One region of the Micromonospora sp. NPDC005205 genome, then DNA from elsewhere that is predicted to be linked to it. Evidence: riboswitches for the same ligand, from Rfam matches in the RefSeq annotation. Region 1 holds a riboswitch; the other holds the start of a gene.
What was found. Region 1 has a riboswitch for cobalamin ahead of ABZU43_RS32015 (CbtB-domain containing protein). Riboswitches for the same ligand answer to the same signal wherever they lie in the genome.
Positions count from the first base shown of each region.

Region 2: it holds a riboswitch for cobalamin, as region 1 does, so the genes downstream of both, ABZU43_RS10380 (acyl-CoA thioesterase) here and ABZU43_RS32015 (CbtB-domain containing protein) in region 1, are expected to answer to the same signal.

Region 1 is NZ_JBEXHV010000031.1:35,726-44,552, reverse strand. Features, by position in the region: gene ABZU43_RS32045 (FadR/GntR family transcriptional regulator) at 1-110, shown strand, start outside; gene ABZU43_RS32040 (aldo/keto reductase) at 118-1,137, opposite strand; gene ABZU43_RS32035 (ATP-binding cassette domain-containing protein) at 1,134-1,952, opposite strand; gene ABZU43_RS32030 (ABC transporter substrate-binding protein) at 1,952-3,007, opposite strand; gene ABZU43_RS32025 (ABC transporter permease) at 3,048-4,055, opposite strand; gene ABZU43_RS32020 (amidohydrolase family protein) at 4,376-5,254, opposite strand; cobalamin riboswitch at 5,520-5,675, shown strand; gene ABZU43_RS32015 (CbtB-domain containing protein) at 5,710-5,913, shown strand; gene ABZU43_RS32010 (CbtA family protein) at 5,904-6,674, shown strand; gene ABZU43_RS32005 (histidine phosphatase family protein) at 6,671-7,255, shown strand; gene ABZU43_RS32000 (MFS transporter) at 7,336-8,827, opposite strand, start outside.
Region 2 is NZ_JBEXHV010000004.1:128,768-137,594, reverse strand. Features, by position in the region: gene ABZU43_RS10385 (copper resistance protein CopC) at 1-1,746, opposite strand, end outside; cobalamin riboswitch at 1,868-2,084, shown strand; gene ABZU43_RS10380 (acyl-CoA thioesterase) at 2,213-2,725, shown strand; gene ABZU43_RS10375 (helix-turn-helix domain-containing protein) at 3,183-4,163, shown strand; gene ABZU43_RS10370 (DUF6355 family natural product biosynthesis protein) at 4,434-4,760, shown strand; gene ABZU43_RS10365 (cellulose binding domain-containing protein) at 5,936-7,012, shown strand; gene ABZU43_RS10360 (DNA cytosine methyltransferase) at 7,027-7,275, shown strand; gene ABZU43_RS10355 (GNAT family N-acetyltransferase) at 7,224-7,775, opposite strand; gene ABZU43_RS10350 (ABC transporter substrate-binding protein) at 7,943-8,827, shown strand, end outside.

The DNA.
Region 1 (8,827 bases):
ACCCGGAACGGGCACGCACCCGGATGGCCAACCACCTGATCGGTGTGGAGGAGTCGTTGCAGGGGTTACCCGACGACGCTGACGCCAGCATCGAGACGGCCCGGTCGTGACCGACCCTCACGGCTGTACGTCGAGCAGCCCCTCGTCGTACAACGCCGTCCAGAGTTGATCCGGGACGTCGACACCGGACCGACGGAGGGTCTCGGTCACCTGGACGTCGTCCCGCATGCCGACAACGGTCGAGACCACGGCCGGGTGACGACGGACGAACGCCAACGCCGCCTGGGGCAACGTGACGCCGTACGTCTGACAGACCCGCGCTATCCGGCGGGCGTGGTCGATCACCTCTGCCTGCGCCTGCTGGTAGTCGTAGACGGCGTCGGTCGGCGGCATGTCCCGGGCCAGCAGCCCGGAGTTGTAGACACCGGCGACCACCACACCGACGTGGCGGGCCTGCGCGACGGGCAGCAGGTCGGTCAGCGCGCCCTGTTCCAACAGGGTGTACCGGCCGGCGCACATCACCACGTCCACGTCGGTCTCCGCCACGAAGCGGGCCAGCATCGCCGACTGGTTCATTCCCGCCCCGACGGCACCGATCACGCCCTGCTCCCGCAGCTCCACCAGGGCCGGGATCGCCTCGTTGGCGGCCTGCTGCCAGTGCTCGTCGGGGTCATGCAGATACACCACGTCGATCCGGTCCAGGCCGGTGCGCCGAAGGCTCGCCTCCAGCGAACGGCGGACGCCGTCGCGGCTGAAGTCCCAGATCCGGCGGTGATCGGCGGGAACGTCGAACCCCTCCGGATCCCGCTGGTGCGCCGTCTCCGGTGACGGCACGAGCAGCCGGCCGACCTTCGTCGACACCACGTACTCGCCGCGGGGGCGGGAGCGCAGGGCCGCGCCCAGGCGTCGTTCGGACAGGCCCAGCCCGTAGTGCGGTGCGGTGTCGAAGTATCGGATGCCGCCTGCCCACGCGGTGTCCACGGCGGCGGCGAACTGCTCGTCGGACGTCGCCCGGTAGAGATTGCCGCCCTGGGAGGCGCCGAAGCCCAGTGGGCTCAGCCGCAGCGGCGGTGCAGCGCCGCCGCGGCTCGTCGGACCCGCGGGACCGCGGGCGCCTCCCTGGACGGCGGCCCTCACCGCTCGTCCCGACCCACGCTGGTGCTGCCGGTCATCGCGGCGACCAGATCGTCGGTGGTGGCCTCGTCGGCGCGGAGCTGGGCCGCGCGCCGGCCGAGGCGCAGCACCTCGACGCGGTCGGCGATCTCGAGGACCTGCGGCATGTTGTGGCTCACCAGCACCACCGACATGCCGGCGTCGCGGGCCCGCCGGACGACGTCGAGCACCCGCCCGGTCTGGACCACACCCAGGGCCGCGGTGGGCTCGTCGAGGATGACCACGTTGGTCGCCCAGATGATGGCCCGGGCCACCGCCACGCACTGCCGCTGCCCACCGGACAGCATCGCGATGGGGGTGGTGACCCGGGGGATCCGTACGCCCAGTTCGTCCAGGGCGGCGGCGGCGCCGTGGCGCATGGCGCGCTTGTCCAGCAGCCCGAGCCGGCCGAGTGGTCCAGAGCGAAGGATCTCCCGGCCGAGATACAGGTTGGCGGCGACGCTGAGGTCGTCGGCGACGGCGAGGTCCTGGTAGACGGTCTCCACCCCTGCCCGCCGGGCGTCGACGGGGGTGGAGAACTGGACCGGACGGCCGCCGACCCGGATCTCGCCCTCGTCCGGCGGGTGCACACCGGACAGGGTCTTGATCAGGGTGCTCTTGCCGGCGCCGTTGTCGCCGATCAGCGCGACGACCTCACCGCGGCGGACCGTGAAGTCGGCGCCGCGCAACGCCTCGACGTGCCCGAACCGCTTGACGATGCCGCGGGCTTCGAGGACCGGCGGCTCCGCGTCGGTGGGTTGCTGGTCGCTGGTCTTGGTGGCCGTGGGGTTCACACCCATCACTGCACCGGCGGGTTGGCGCAGCTGGGCTCGAGCACCGCCTTGATCTCCGCCGAGTCGATGTTCTCCTTGGTGACGAAGGTGACGCCGGTGTCGGCCGACGCCAGCGGCGCCTTGTCCCGAAGGTGCTTGACCATCTTGTCGACGCCGAAGTAGCCCATCTTGAACGGGTTCTGCACGACCAGCGCCGAGATCTGGCCGTTGCGTACCCCGGCGATCTCGTCCGGGGCGGCGTCCCACCCGATGATGACCACCTTGCCGGACTTGCCGGCGGCCTGGATGGCCTGCGCGGCACCGAGCACGCTCGGCTCGTTGGCCGCGAAGACACCCTTCAGGTTGGGGTTGGCGGTGAGGATGTTCTCGGTGACCCGTCGGGCCTCGTTGACGTCGCTCTTGCTCGGCTGTTGGCCGACCAGCTTCAGGTTGGGGTACTGGGCGAGGCCGGCCTTGAAGCCGTCGACCCGCTCGGTGTTGGTCTGCGATCCGGGCTGGAACTCGACGAGCGCCACCTCGTGGTTGCCGGGGCCGAGCTCGGTGGCGAGCAGCTTGGCCGCCTCGGTCGCCGACGCACGGTTGTCGGTGGCGAAGAGGGGCACGTTCGACGGCTGCGGGCTGGTGCCAGAGTCGATCATGGCGACCGGGATGTTGGCGCTGAGCGCCTTGTCGGTCGCCGGTGCCAGCGCGCTGGAGTCGGTCGCTGCGTAGACGATGCCGTCGACCTTCTTGGTGACGAAGTTCTGGATCAGGTTGACCTGGCCCTCGACGTCGGTCTCGGCGGTCACCCCGTCCCACTGGACGGTGACGTCCCCCGCGCGCTGCGCGGCGCACTCGGCGCCCGCCTTGACGGTGTTCCAGTAGTCGGCGCCGACCGCCTTGGGTACGACGGCGAGCTTCAACGGGCCGCTCGCGTCCTTGGTCGCGCTGTCGCCGCCGCCGTCACGGACCTCGACGCCGCCGCAGGCGCTGAGCAGGGCGGTCGCTGCGGCCGCGGCCAGGATCGCCTGCACGCGCAGGAGTCGTCCTCGCGTCCGCCGGCTGGTGGTGGTGTGTGCCATGGTGTGTGTCCTTCCTCGTTCGGACTCTCGGAATGGCATGTCAACCCCGTGATTCCAGCCGCCGGCGGCGGTACTGGTCGAAGTAGACGGCGGCCCAGATGATCACGCCGACGATCACCTGCTGGTAGTGGATGCTGATGTCGAGCAGGACGGCGCCGTTGCGGACCAGGGCGATGAGGAACGCGCCGATGATGGTCCCGACGATCCGGCCCTGCCCGCCGAACAGGCTGGCTCCGCCGATGACGGCGGCGGCGATGACGTCGAGTTCCAGTGAGATCCCGTAGTTGGGCTGGCCGGAGTTGACCCGGGAGGCGGCGATCATGCCGCCCAGCCCGACCAGCACGCCGGCCAGCACGTACACCCCGGTCAGGTGCCGCCCGACCCGGATACCGGAGCGGCGGGCCGCCTCCAAATTGGAGCCCATGGCGTAGGTGTACTGACCGAAGCGGGTCTGGGAGAGCAGGAAGGCGACCCCGACGGCGACCAGGACGGTGATCACCACGGCGAACGGAATGCCGAGGATCTGCCCGTTGCCGAGCAGTTGGAAGGACCGGGGAAGGCCGTAGACGCCGACCGCACCGGTGATGATGAAGACCAGGCCTCGGCCCACGGACATGGTCCCCAACGTCGCGATGAACGGCGGAATCCGGGCCACCGTTACCAGCAGCCCGTTCAGCAGCCCGGCCAGCGCGCCCACGCCGATCGCGACCGCCGTCGCCGCCCAGAGCGAGAAGCCGAGGTCGCGCACGACCATCGCGCCCAACACGCCGGCGAGCGCGGCGACCGACCCCACGGACAGGTCGATGCCCTTCGTGATGATGACCATCGTCTGGGCGGTGGCGATGATGGCGATCACCGCCGTCTGGGCCCCGATGTTGAAGAGGTTGTCCGCAGTCAGGAAGTAGGGACTCGCGAAGGTCAAGGCGATGAACAGGACGACCAACGCGGTCGCGGCGGTGAACTCGGAGACGGCGTGGGAGATCCGTTCCCGGAACCAGTCGCTGAGTTCGCCGCGCTGTGTGCCGGCGGTTGCCTCGGCGCTACTCATCGTCGGACCTGACCTCCTCAAGCGTGGCGCCGGCGTCCGACGGGGACCCGCCGACGAGCCGAACGTCTGTGAGCGACCGACCCCGCTCGGCCGGCGGTGCGGCGAGGTGCCCGCACAACCTTGGAGATAGGTCGGATGTTTCCCGCGATCAGGCGTTACCTTGCCACGCATTCACGTATGTTGCCAAGGTCTTGCGGGCATGTTTTGCCATCGTTACCTGTGCCATCGAAGCCATACGTCTGACCAAATCGACACCGACTGCCACCGCCAGCATGTTATCGATAACATGCTATGTCCCCAGGCCGAAAGGCGCTGCAGTCTCAGGACGGGGCCAGCTGGTAGACACGGCCGGCGGTCCGGCGCCAGATCGCGGCCCGCTCGTCGTCGGACAGCGGGTCCAGCAGGTCACCGAGGACGGCGACCCAGCGGTTGTACGAAGTGGCGAGCAGGCACACCGGCCAGTCCGAGCCGAACATCAGCCGATCCGGCCCGAACACGTCGAGGGCGTGCTCGACCGCGGGCCGCAGGTCGGCCGCGGTCCAGGACCCACCATCCACTTCGGTCACCAGGCCGGAGAGCTTCGCCGTGGTGTTGGACTCGGCCGCGAGCGCCCGCAGGTCGCGCTGCCAGTCGCCGAGATCGGCGCGTCCGAGCGGGGGCTTGCCGAGGTGGTCCAGGACGAACCGCACCTGGGGCAGGTCGCGGACGAGCCGGACGGCCGCCGGCAGCTGACGGTGGCGCACCAGGAGGTCGAAGGCGAGACCCGCGGCACCGACCGCGGCGATGCCGCGCCGCACCTCGGGGCGATCGAGATAGGTCGGGTCGGGTTCGGACTGGACCAGGTGCCGGATCCCGACCAGCCGTTCGCCGCCGCGCGCCCCGCGTAGTCGGGCGAGGCGACGGTCGACATCGGCCGCGGTGAGGTCGACCCAGCCGACGACCCCGGCGACGAGCGGGTCGTCGGCCGCGATGCCGAGCAACTCGGGCGTCTCCGACCGAACGGCGACGGACTGGACGACCACGGTCTGGGTGACCCCGGCGGCCCGGGTCGCCGGGGCGAGCTCGACCGGTGTGAAGTCGTCGTCGATCGCGGCCATGGTGTGCGGATCGATCCAGGGCTGTGGGTGCCGCGCCCGGACCCAGAGGTGATGGTGCGCGTCGACGATGCCCGCTCGTCGCGCGACCTCGCCGGTCGTCACCGGACCCGTCCCTGGCGCGTTCTCGTCCACAGCACACCCCGCCCCGCCGCTGATCGAACCCTCCGGGTCAACCCGGAGCCACGGAGCCGATCTGGCAGATTGACCATGTTAGCGGTAACAGCCTGTTGTCGAGTCCCGAACGCGCACCACGACCGGCCTCCGGCAGTGTCGCCTTTTGGTCTGACGAATCCACCCGGCACCTGCGGCTGGTCCGCCTCGTCGACGCGCCGGTGCACTGACGCGTCCGGGGCACGGGTCCGGGTTGACCGCCTGAGGCGGCACCGATACCGTCGACGCACTATCTGCGGCGACGCGAGGGAAGCCGGTGTGAATCCGGCGCGGTCGCGCCACTGTGAGCGGTTCCCCAATCACCATCGGGGTCCGCGAGCCAGGACGCTCGGTCGTCCGCAGCCTTGCGATGGGGACGCGTCATCCCTGGGGAGGTTCGTGTATTCATGTCTAGCTCCGCTACCAGCCAGCCGGTGGTGCACCCCGCTGGCAGTGCCCGTCTCTTGTGGACTGCTCTGGCGACCGTTGCCGCGCTCGCCCTGCTGACGTATCTCGTCGCCTTCGACCAGGGGGCGGTGTCGCGCAGTGGGATGTACCTGCACGAGCTGATGCACGACGGCCGGCACCTGCTGGGCGTCCCGTGCCACTGACCACCACCAGCACTCCCCCGTTCCTCGCCGTCCTCGTCCGCGGGCTGCTGGCCGGCCTGATCGCCGGCCTGCTCGCCGGGGCGTTCGCGTACGTCGCCGGCGAACCGCACGTCGAGGCGGCCATCGCCATCGAGGAGGCGGCGACGCACGCCGAGCCTGCCGTTGGTGCGCACGATCACGAGGACGCCCTGGTCAGCCGGACGGGTCAGCGGGGCGGCCTCTTCCTGGCCACCGCCCTGTTCGGGGCCGCGATGGGTGGCCTGCTGGCCACGGCGTACGTCCTGCTGGCCCGGCGGCGGCGCGGCGACGACGACGGGCGGTGGGGTCTGCTGCTGGCCGGCGCGGCGCTGGTCGGTGCGGTGATCGTGCCGTTCCTCAAGTACCCGGCGAACCCACCGGCGGTCGGCGACCCGGCCACCATCAACCAACGGACCGTCACCTACCTGTTGATGGTGGTGCTCGGGCTGGTGGCCGTGTGGGCCGGCTCGCTGGGCTACCGGTCGGTCGGTGCCCACGCGCCGACGTGGCTTCGCGCCGCCGCGGCCGTGGGCGGCTTTCTCCTGGTCACGGCAGTGTCGTACGTGGTGATGCCCTCCTTCCAGGAGGTTCCGGCGGACTTCCCGGCGACCCTGTTGTGGAGTTTCCGGTTGGCCTCGCTCGGCACCCAGGTCGTGCTCTGGACCGGCATCGGCCTGCTGTTCGCGGCCCTGATGCACCACGAGCGGCGTCGCCGGGCCGGCACCGCGCTGCCGAGCACGTGACCGGCACCAGCCTTCGGCTGGTCGCCCACGCTCACACCGCCGCGCTGCGCCGGGCCCGCTTCGGCGGTGCCGGCGACGGCCTGGACGAGGGTGGCCTGCGTGCCACGCTCGCCCAGGCCCACGCGGGTGCGGACCGGCGTTGGCCCCTCGGGGAGAACGCCACCTGCCTGTCCAGCCCCGCGGTGGCCGCCCGACAGACCGCCGACGCCTTCGGCCTGCTGCCGACGGTCGAGACCGCGTTGGCCGACTGTGACTACGGGGACTGGTCCGGGCGATCGCTTGAGGAGGTCGCTGAATCGCAGCCGCAGGCACTGCACGACTGGTTGTCCGCCCCGGACTGCGCGCCGCACGGCGGTGAGTCCGTCACGGCGGTGCGGGATCGGGTCGGCAGCTGGCTGGACGCGCAGCACCGGGCCGGTGGACGAGTCATCGCGGTCACCCACCCACTGGTGATCCGGGTCGCGGTGGTGCACGCCCTCGGCCTTCCGATGGCGACGTACCGGCAGGTGGACGTCGAGCCGTTGGCTGTCGTCCGGCTCACCAGCCAGGGTGCGCGCTGGCACCTTCGACTGGGCGGATAGCGAGCAGGTCGAGGTCACACCGAACGGCGTAGGCCGTGCCCACTCCTGGTGGGCACGGCCTGCGCCTGTGCGCCGCTTGCTCAGTGCTGCCGAATGGGCAGGTGCAGCTCGACCGGCTCGGGCGGGAGGTCGTCGACACCGGCGGCAAGGGCCTGCTCGTGGCGGCGGCGCGCTGAGGGCAGGGCGAGTGCCGCGAAGACGGCCAGGACCGCGACGCCCGCGCACACCCAGAAGCCGGCGGTGAACGCCGTGTCGGTGGGTAGCCCCTGTGGGGTGCTGTTCGAGGTGATGACGGCCGCCACGACCGCCGCGCCGATGCTGCTGCCGATGGTGCGGGCGATGGTGTTGACGCCGCTCGCCTCGCCGGTCTGCCCGGCCGGGACGCTCTCGATGATGGCGTTGGACATCGCCGCGAACGCCAGGCCGATGCCGGCGCCGGTGAGCACCCCGGAGAGCAGAACCTGCCAGGTCGCGCCGTGCCCGAGCGCCGGCAGCACGAACGCGACGACGACCGCGACCGTGCCGAGGAACATCGGCACCTTGGGGCCGAAGCGACGGTCCAGCAGACCCGCGAGGGGGCCGAAGACCACCATCATCAGGACGGTGGGCAGCAGGAAGAGGCCCGCCTGGGACACCGTCTTGCCGAACCCGTACCCGGTGGCCGCGGGGAGTTGCAGCAGGGTCGGTACCAGCACGAACGTCCCGAACATCGCGAAACCGAGGATCAGGGCGACGAGGTCGGTGGCCCAGACACCGCGGATCCGCATCAGGCGCATGTCGATGAGGGGCTCGCGTACCCGCAGCTCGACCCGGACGAACACCACCATCGCGACCACGCCGAGCAGGAACAGGCCGATGGTCTTCGACTCGGTCCAGCCCCAGCCCTGCCCCTTGCTCACGGCCAGCAGCAACGAGACCAGCGACACCGAGAGGATGGCCGCGCCGAGCATGTCGAGCCGTCCGGGCGTGCGGACCCGCGACTCGGGCATCCCGAAGATGGTTCCGAGCAGCGCGACGACGACGAGGACCAGTGGCAGCCAGAACAGCCAGTGCCACGACAGGTGCTCCACGATCGGGCCCGCGGCCACGATGCCGACACCGGCGCCGACCCCGAAGATCGCCGACAGCAGGCCGACGGTGACGCCGACCTTCTCCCGGGGCAGTTGGTCGCGGACGATGCCGATCGAGAGCGGCAGGATCGCTCCGGCGGCTCCCTGTAGCGCCCGCGCGACGATCAGCACGGTCAGGTTGGGGGCCAGAGCGGCGAGCAGTGTGCCCGCGGCGAGGGCCGCGAGGACGCCGATGAGGACCCGGCGCTTGCCGACCATGTCACCGAGACGTCCGAGGATGGGCGTCAACACCGAGGCGGCCAACAGGTACGCAGTGAGCACCCAGCTGATGTCTCCGGTCGAGACGCCCAGGTCCCTTCCGATGGTCGACAGCGCGGGCGCGACCAGCGACTGGAGCACCGCGAACGCCAGGCCGCCCAGCGACAGGTACAGCACCAGGAGGCTGCTGTTGGCGCGCGGGGCGGCGCCGGACGCGGAGTCGAGGTTCGTCGACTCCTCGATG
Region 2 (8,827 bases), on a different contig from region 1:
GTGGTCGACGCCCAGCACGAGCGGCAGCGGCGTGCCGTTGGCAGCGGTGACGGAGAAGTCGGCGTAGACGCGGTAGCCGCCGGGTCGGGCCAGCGTCATGGGGACGCTCCAGGTGCCGTCGGGTGCCATCGTCGGGTGCAGGTGCTGGTAGCCGCTCAGGTCACGGCCCACGACGATCATGTGCAACGGCTTGTCGTGGACGACCGCGAAGCGAGTCGCCGGCTGCCGGTCGGTGCCGACGATGCGGAAGCGGTAGTCGGCGCGTACCCCGGCGGGTTGGGTTCGTTCCAGCGGTTGCAGCGTGTACCCGCCGGCGCTGACGGTCGTCCCGGTGGCCAGCGTCTCGCCCGTGACGCCGTCGCCCCGGTGCGTGTGCGGCCCGGTGCCCGCCGGGTGTTGGTGTCCGTCGGCCGCGGACCCTTCCGGGCCGGAGGCGGGCGGACCGCCCGCCGGCTGCCGGGCGTTGTTGGCGGCCGGGCCCTCGTTGCCGCTGATGCGCGCCAACCCGAACCCGCCGAGCAGGGCCAGCACCAGGGTACCGACGAACAGTGCCAGGCTGGTGTTGCTCAGCCGGGACCCGGGCGTCGCCGTGGCGAAATCCGGGTCGGGCGATGCCCCGGAGTCGACGGGCAGTCGACTGTCCGTCGTGGCGGGGGCTTTCGCGTCCTCAGCGGTCGGAGTTGGATCGACAGCGACGCCGGTCCGAGCCACGACGACGGCGGTGTCCTTACGCGCGGCCGGCACGGCGCTGGGTCGCCGCTTACCGTCCGAGGTCTGCGTACCGCTGCCGGTCGCCGCGAGGCTCCTGTCTGCGTCGGTCCTGCCACCGACCGCTCTGCCGCCGCCGGTTCTGGCAGCGGCGGGCTTGCTACCGGCGCCCTTGGCGCCGGTGGCCTTGGCGCTGGCGATCCTGGTGCCGGCGGTCCTGGTCCCGGGACGGGTGCCGGCGCCGCGTCGAGCGGATGTCGCCGACGCGGTACGGCCCCGGCCGGCGGGTCTGCCGGTGGGGGTCGTCCGCCGACGCCAGACGACGAATCCGGCCGCCGCCGCCGCCACCGCGACCACCGCCAGGCCGACCCACGCGACCGCTCCGGGGCCGCTTTCGTCAGTCGATCCGGTCGGCGCAGCCGCTGCCGCGGACGGCGGAACCGCCGTCTCGGCCGCGACTGTCGGCACCGCCGACGCCTGCCCGGACGACCCGTGTTGCTCGGCGGTGGCCAACAGCGCCGGATCTGGCTGGGTCGACGGCGGGCTCCACCCCTTGGGCGCCGCCGTCACCGGCCCGTCGTAGCGGAAGGTCAAGGTGCCGCGTACGGGGTCCCCGTCCGAGGCGACCGACAGGTAGCTCACCGAGTACTGGCCCTTGGCTGGCAGGTGCGCGACCGCCACCGTCGCGGGGAACCCGGTTGTGTACTCGCGTGGCTCGAACTGGCCGTTGACCAGGAAGTACTCGCGCACCGGCTTGTCCAGCGGCTTCGGCTCCCCGTACGACCAGCCATTGTCGACCCGGATGCCACCCGGCGCGGTGATCGTGAAGAACGCGTTGGCAGCGGCCTTCTCGGTGAAGAACAGCTGCACCGACGTCAACGGCTCGCGCACGGTTGCGCCGCTCGCCGGTGTGGACATGGCGAGGGTCCCGTGAGCTGCGGCGGGCTGGGCGGACGCGAGGAGAGCGACCGCCGAGGCGAGGAGGAGCGCGAGGAGGCCCGAGACCACCCGCCCAGGAATCTGAGGGTGACGACGCATCTGAATATCCTCACTGGGCTGAGACTTTTTACAAGAGGTGACGAACTTTTTCCTCACATGGCTAAAGCCGAACACCTCCCGGGTGGTCGGCCGGGCTGAGGGGCCGTCGCCCCTGGCCAGCTATGCTCCCGGTGGCGCTGGTTCGCCCCGTCGTGACCGGCTGGGCGTCGTAAGAGGGAACCCGGTGGGAATCCGGGGCTGCCCCGCAGCGGTGAGTGGGAACGACCGCCGTCATCAGCACTGGGCCAGTGGCCTGGGAAGCGACGGCCAGTAGGGGACCGGCGTGGAGCCGGTCGGGCCCGCGAGTCCGAAGACCTGCCCGCGCCGCGTACACAACCGTGTGCGCTGCCGTCGGCCTCGCGGGTGGGCTGAGCGGGTGACGTGCCGGGCGGTGTGCGCCGGTGTGTCCTCGTCAGCGTGTGCCCGTGTTCCGGCGGTGTGGTTTCCCGAGGGACGGACTACCGCTGTGCACGACACCACCACGATCGCCGGCCGAGCGCCGTCGGCGTCGCACCTGACCCTGTCGCAGATCATGGACCAGCATCACACCAACCTGATGGGTACGGTCCACGGCGGCCGGATCCTCAATCTCATCGACTCGGTGGCCGGGGTGGTCGCCGCCCGCCACTCCGACGGGCCGGCGGTCACCGCCGCGATCGACGAGACCGCGTTCCTGCGCGCGGTGCGGGTCGGCGACGTCGTGCACGTCGACGCCCGGATCACCTGGGCCGGTCGCAGCTCGATGGAGGTGGCGGTCAAGGTGACCGCCGACCGGTGGGACCGGGCGGTGCCGCCCACCGACGTGGCCACCGCTCACCTGGTCATGGTCGCGATCGACGACGACGGCCAGCCTCGTACGGTGCCGCCGCTGCTACCGGAGACCGACGGTGACCGGCGGCGGTACCGCGAGGCGGAGATCCGCCGCAAGCACCGGCTGGCGCTGCGGCGCGCGCTGCTCGACGGTGCCGAAGACGACTGACCCGTGCGCGGTGCGCCCGTCGCGGCGCCGGCGCGGTCTGAGGAACGCCCCGCCGTCGATCTGGTCGGATGGGATGGCGTCCACGTCAAGTCCCGATCACGCAGAGTGTGGATGCTTATGTGCGCCGCGTTGTTGCGGGAGCTCGATGCCGCGGCGGCGGGTGCGTTCGGCGCGGATGAGGTCGGCCAGGTGGTTCAGAGTGCGGCCGGACAGCGCGACCCGTAGACGGGTGAGACAGCACAGTGAGGCTCCCGGTTGGGGCATCGGATCTTGGTCGCCTGCTGTCTTACCGGGAGCCGCGTCCTATCTCGACATACGCTGCCCGCCACCCATCGCGACCAGGCCCATCACGATGAAAAGCCCTCAATGCCTGACCCGCGCCATAACTCGCAACGCCGGTATATCGACGCCAGGCTATCGTGATCTGACCCCTGCAGCGACAGTGCGAAGGTGAGTCATGGACGTAGTCAGCACCACCGAGGTCCCGGTTGAAGACGGGTTCGCCTTCTGGCGCGAGGTGAACTCGAAGCTCTGGGTGCCCTACGATTTACGGTGTGAATCGCAGTGGGAGCCCGGATTTCGAGCTCAGGTCGGAATCAGCGAGTTCGGTCCCGTGCAGGCGACATTAATGACCACGATGCCGCACTCGGTCCACCGCACTCCCAAGCTCATTCGGCAGGCCGATCCCGAGGTGTTCAAGCTGGGCTGCCTTGTGCGCGGTGGCGGCATGATCACGCAAGACGGCCAGCGCACAGATTTCGGCGTGGGGGATCTGATTCTGTATGACACCTCCCGGCCCTACCTGGCCGAATTCAGCCCGGATGTGCCAGTTAGTCAGCTGCTGCTTCTGCGCTTCCCGCGTTTGTTACTGCCGTTGCCCCCTTGGGAGTTGCGGCGCCTGAGCGCAGTTCGCATCCCCGGCGCCCAAGGTATCGGCGCGTTATCTTCACAATTCCTGCTGCACCTTGCCCGGCACATGGACGAACTCAGTCCGTTGGACGCCGCCCAGCTGTCCACCCTCACCATTGACGTGTTGACAGCGGCACTGGCAAACGCGCTGGACGTCCAAAGTGCGGTGCCCTCCCACACCCGACGTCGAGCGTTGATGGCTCAGATCCACGCCTTCGTCCGAGAGAATCTCGGCGATCCGCGCCTGACACCGGACGCGATTGCCGCAGTGCATCACATCTCGTTGCGATACCTGCACAAGCTGTTCCACGAGGAAGGGCGCACGGTTGCCGGCTGGGTCCGCGAGCGTCGCCTGGAGCAGTGCCGACGCGACCTCGCCAACCCCCAACTAGGCGCGCGCCCGATCCACGCGATCGCCGCCCAGTGGGGGTTCACCAGCCCGGCGCACTTCAGCCAGGCGTTCCGCAACGCCTACGGTCTTTCGCCACGCCAGTTCCGCGAGCAGTACGCGAGAGTACGCGCAGACTAAAGACTTGTGCGCTCACCAGTAACGACAGACCCGGCTGTGTCCTGCACTCTTATCTTAGGAAGTCCGCTCAGTCAGGGTTGAATCTGATTCCGGCTTACAGAAGAAGATTCACTTGAGCGTGTTACATCGATCCGTGTTTTCGCGATGGAAGGAGCGCGAGGAAGTGCATCGATCACTTCATGCAGCCAGCAGCATCATCGAGGCCGCAGCGGCGGCTGACAGGAGACCATTGTGAAAATGGGGTACAGAACGGCGTTTCGGATCTCGGCAGTGACCGCGATCCTCGGCGCACTCACCCTGTCCGGGACCGTGGCACAGGCAAGTCCGGGCGCCAGCTCCCGCCTGTCCCAACCCGAAACCACCGCGGTTTCGGAGCAGGCCAAGCCCGGCAGCGAGGACGTCGCCGCGCAGGTTTGCGGCTACTACGAAGACGCGGTGACGGCCTGGTACAACCACTGCGGGAACACCCATGTGCTCATCTACGTCGACGCGACGTGGCCCCGCGACGACTGGACATGGTGCATCGGTCCGGGAACGTGGGACATCGGCGGCGCCAACGCCGTATCCAACGCGTGGTACTCGGGTCAAACTTGTTGAACGGCCGGCCAGGCGCTACCTGCGTTCGGTGTTCGCGGATCAGGCCAGCGAGGCAATTGAGGGCGCGGTCGGACAGGGGAATCGCGGCAGGGTAGACAACGGCGAGGCTTCCGGTTGGAGCATCGGATCCTGGGTGTCTTGCCGGGAGCCTCGCCCTACGTCGATCCCTGCCCCCACCCCACCGCCGTGACCAGCCCCGTCACGATGAAATGGGCTTATTCGACATCGCGCTCGCCCTCAGCAACATCGGCGCTGTCAGGTCGCCTCGGCCCACAGCATCGCGGCGCGCTACCTGAGAGTTTCACTGGGACTCATGGGCCGGCTGGGCATGAGATTCGGAACAGCCTCCTCGTTCGATGAACTGGGAGGGGTGCTTCGGAGGCTGCAGCAACTGAGCGAAGCACAGAAACAGCATGAATTTGCAATGACCGCCGGGCCGATGAGCACCACCCGAAGTGACAGAAAGTCAACGGATCAGTGCCCGCGATCGTGGTCGCCTACGCCACTGGCTACCGCGAGCCCGGTCCGGGGGAGCAGGTTGGGAGCAACAGGGTGCTCTGAACGGTCTTGAACTGCGTCCAACGGCATCGAAGGTCACTCAACTGTGCCCACCCTTTTCTGTGGCTCCACGTTTGCGCAGGTCAAAGAGGGTGTGGCGTCCTGTTTCACCCCGAAGAGGTCGCTGGTTCGACACCAGCATCGCCCACTCTCAGTTCGTGCAGGTCAGTAGCCCCTTGCCGGAGTAGCCGGTAACGGGCTTCGCCGTATGTGCGGCTTACGTGGGGAGCAGGCTGGGAGCAGCGTGGCTGGCTCTGGGTTCGGACCTGCATGGACCCGCCTGGCTGCGTGACCGGATTTGCAGCCCCGAGTGGGGACTGCTGCTAGTTGAGAAGCTGGTACTACCGCTACCGGCGTCCACATCACGAGAGGGTGCCCCCGCGCTGTGTCTCGCAGGCTGACTGATGGCCGTCGGTCTGGTGATCTGCCCACTCGCCGGGTCCACATTGTGGGGTCGCGTACCCGGCGCTCGGGTTTCTGCCGGGACGATCAGCCATGGGCGGGCTGTCCGTTGTCCTGCCGGCGGCAGGACTGCCGTTCGTGCCTTGACAGGAAGGCGGAGCAGCAGGACAGTCGACATATTCATAGACGTTCAACTATCTACGGCGAGGTGTGCAATGCGGAAGTCGCTGACTGCTGTGGCCGCCATCGCTGTTGCCATGGTCGCGATGATGGCCGCGATCTCACACGCCAGTGCGGCGAACGCGGCGTCCGGGTGTCGGGTGAACTACGTCGTCACCAGCCAGTGGACCGGTGGCTTCCACGCCGACATCGCGGTCACCAACTTGGGTGACCTAGTCAACGGGTGGACGCTGCGGTTCGCGTTCCCCGCAGTCGACCAGCGGCTCACGCAAACCTGGAGCGCCACCTGGGCCCAGGCGGGCCAGCAGGTCAGCGCGACCAATCTGGGCTGGAACGCGACCCTGGGCACCAATGGCTCCGCGAACATCGGTTTCGTTGGCGCCTGGTCGGGCAGCAACCCCATACCGGCGTCGTTCACGCTCAACGGTGTCACGTGCACCGGCGGCGTCCTGCCCAGCGTGACGCCGACCCGGACGACCACACCGCCGGTCGCTGACTGGCCGGCGATCGTCACCTGGCTCAGCCCGACCGCCGGCGCGGTGTACACCACGTCGGGAACCGTCCCGCTGGCGGCGACCGCGACCGTGGGAGGCGGACACAGCATCACCTCGGTGTCGTTCCGGGTGGACGGCGTCACGGCGGCCCGGGGGGTGAGGACGACCGGTGACCGGTTCGAGGCGCTGTGGACACCACCGATCGGGGAGCCCGGCACCAGCACCACCTTCGTGCTGTACGTCTCGGCCGGCACCGACCAGTCGCTGTCTGGCGCTGCGCCGCCGTTGCTGGTCACGGTGGTGACGCCGGCGTCCACCGGCACCAACCAGCCGCCGGCGGTGGCGTTGAGCACCCCCGGCGGGCAGACCTACTTCCTCGAGCCGACGACCGTCACGTTGGTCGCCGACGTCGCCGACACCGATCCCGGGGATCTCGTCAGCCGGGTGGAGTTGTACCTCGGCGCAACCCGGCTGGCCGTGACGCCGACCAACAGCGGACAGCGCTACCAGTTCCAGACGGCCCTGTCGGCCGGCACGTCGTCCACCTTCACCGTGCGGGTCCATGATTCCCACGGTGGCATCGGCATCTCGAACCCGCTGACCTTCACCATCCGTTAGCGCCTCGGCCCTCCGTGGAGAACGTCGCCGCCCTCTTGCGGCGAGGATTCGACGTCGTCGAAGCCAACCTGGCCACGATCGGGTACAACACGCGCTGGCTATGCCTACGCGCGCCCGACATGGGCGCCGCCCACCGCCGCGACCGGCTGTTCCTGCTTTATCTGGACACTTGGAGCACCCTGGGGGCACCTCACAACTGTCGAGTGCCCTGTCAGGCCGTTATGGCGAGAGTGCGGTTGTACTCATCGCGGGTGATCGCATAAACGCGGGTCGGGCGGTTGCAGGAGGGGTCGATCGTTTCGCGGTCCAGCCGCATTCCGAGTTTCCGCATGACACGTTCAGATGCGTCGTTGCCGATCTGGTGGATGCTGAGGATCCGATCGAGTTCTCGATCGACGAACGCGAAGTGCAGCGCTGCGTGGGCGGCCTCGGTGGCGAAGCCTTGGCCCCAGTACGGTCTACCCAGCCGCCAACCGATCTCGACCGCGGGCATAACCTCGGGCAGGAAGGTGGGAATCGCCAAGCCGGCAAAACCCGCCAGTTCGCTGGTCTGGCGGACCTCGACCGCGAACAGCCCGAACCCGTGTTCGTCCCAGGCGCGTTCGCAGCCGGTGATTCCCGCCGCTGTGCGTTCTGGATCGGCAGGCGTCCCGTTGCCGATCCAGCGCATGACGTCCGGATCCGCGTTGATCGCCGTCATGGGCATGATGTCGTCATCGCGCCAACGGCGCAGCACGAGTCGTGGAGTTTCGAGTCTCGCCATCGTCCTATCTTTCATGATCCGCACTATCGCCGTCCGCTGCGGGGCGGATCGCATGAAACCAGTCGAGGCGTGCTGAGCCGAGGCGGTCGTTGACCATGCTGATGGCCGCCGCGGTCTCGCCGTACGGAAGTGGACGTGGCTCGGTCGCGCCTGGTAGGCAGGCGGTTGTGCGCATCGTTTCCCTGCTGCCGGCGGCTACGGACATCGTGGCCATGCTCGGCCTGACCGGGCACCTGGTCGGCCGTACCCACGAGTGTGACTGGCCGCCGGGGGCCCTGGCCGACGTCCCGGCGGTGACCGCGACGTCCCTCCCGGAGACCTTGACCAGCCGGGAGATCTCGGCGGCGATCGCCGGTGACGCGCACCGAGGCTCGTCGTTGTACCAGCTCGACGTCGCCATGCTGGAGGGGTTGAAGCCGGATCTGATCCTGACCCAGGATCTGTGCGACGTGTGTGCGGTCTCCTACCAGCGGGTCAACGACGCGGTTGGTCTGATCGATCTCGACACCACTGTGATGTCCCTGGAGGCGCGGACCATCGGCGGGATCCTGGACACTGTCGATGCCGTGGCCGCGCTGACCGGCACCGAAGGCCGGGCGGCGGAGATCCGAGCCGACGCCGAGCGTCGCCTCGCCGCGTTGCCAGGGCCGGTGCCCGGCGCGCCGACGGTGCTGTTCGTCGAGTGGCTCGACCCGTTGATGCCGGGCGGGCACTGGGTGCCGGAGCAAATCGCCCATGCGGGTGGGCGGTCTCTGCTGCTCGGGCCGGGCGCGCACAGCACCCCGCACCGGTGGTCGGTGGTCGCGGATCTGGCTCCCGAGGTGGTGGTGTTCGGGCCGTGTGGGTTCACGCCCGAGCGAACCTTCGACGAGTTGTCCGTGGCGACCGCGCAGCCCGGTTGGGCGGACCTGCCCGCGGTCCGTCAGGGGCAGGTGTGGTTGGTCGACGGGCCTGCCTACTTCAACCGCCCCGGCCCGCGAGTCGTCGACGGCGCGGAGATCCTCGCCGGCATCCTCGCCGACCGCCCCGACTCCCGCGCTCGGCGGGTGCCC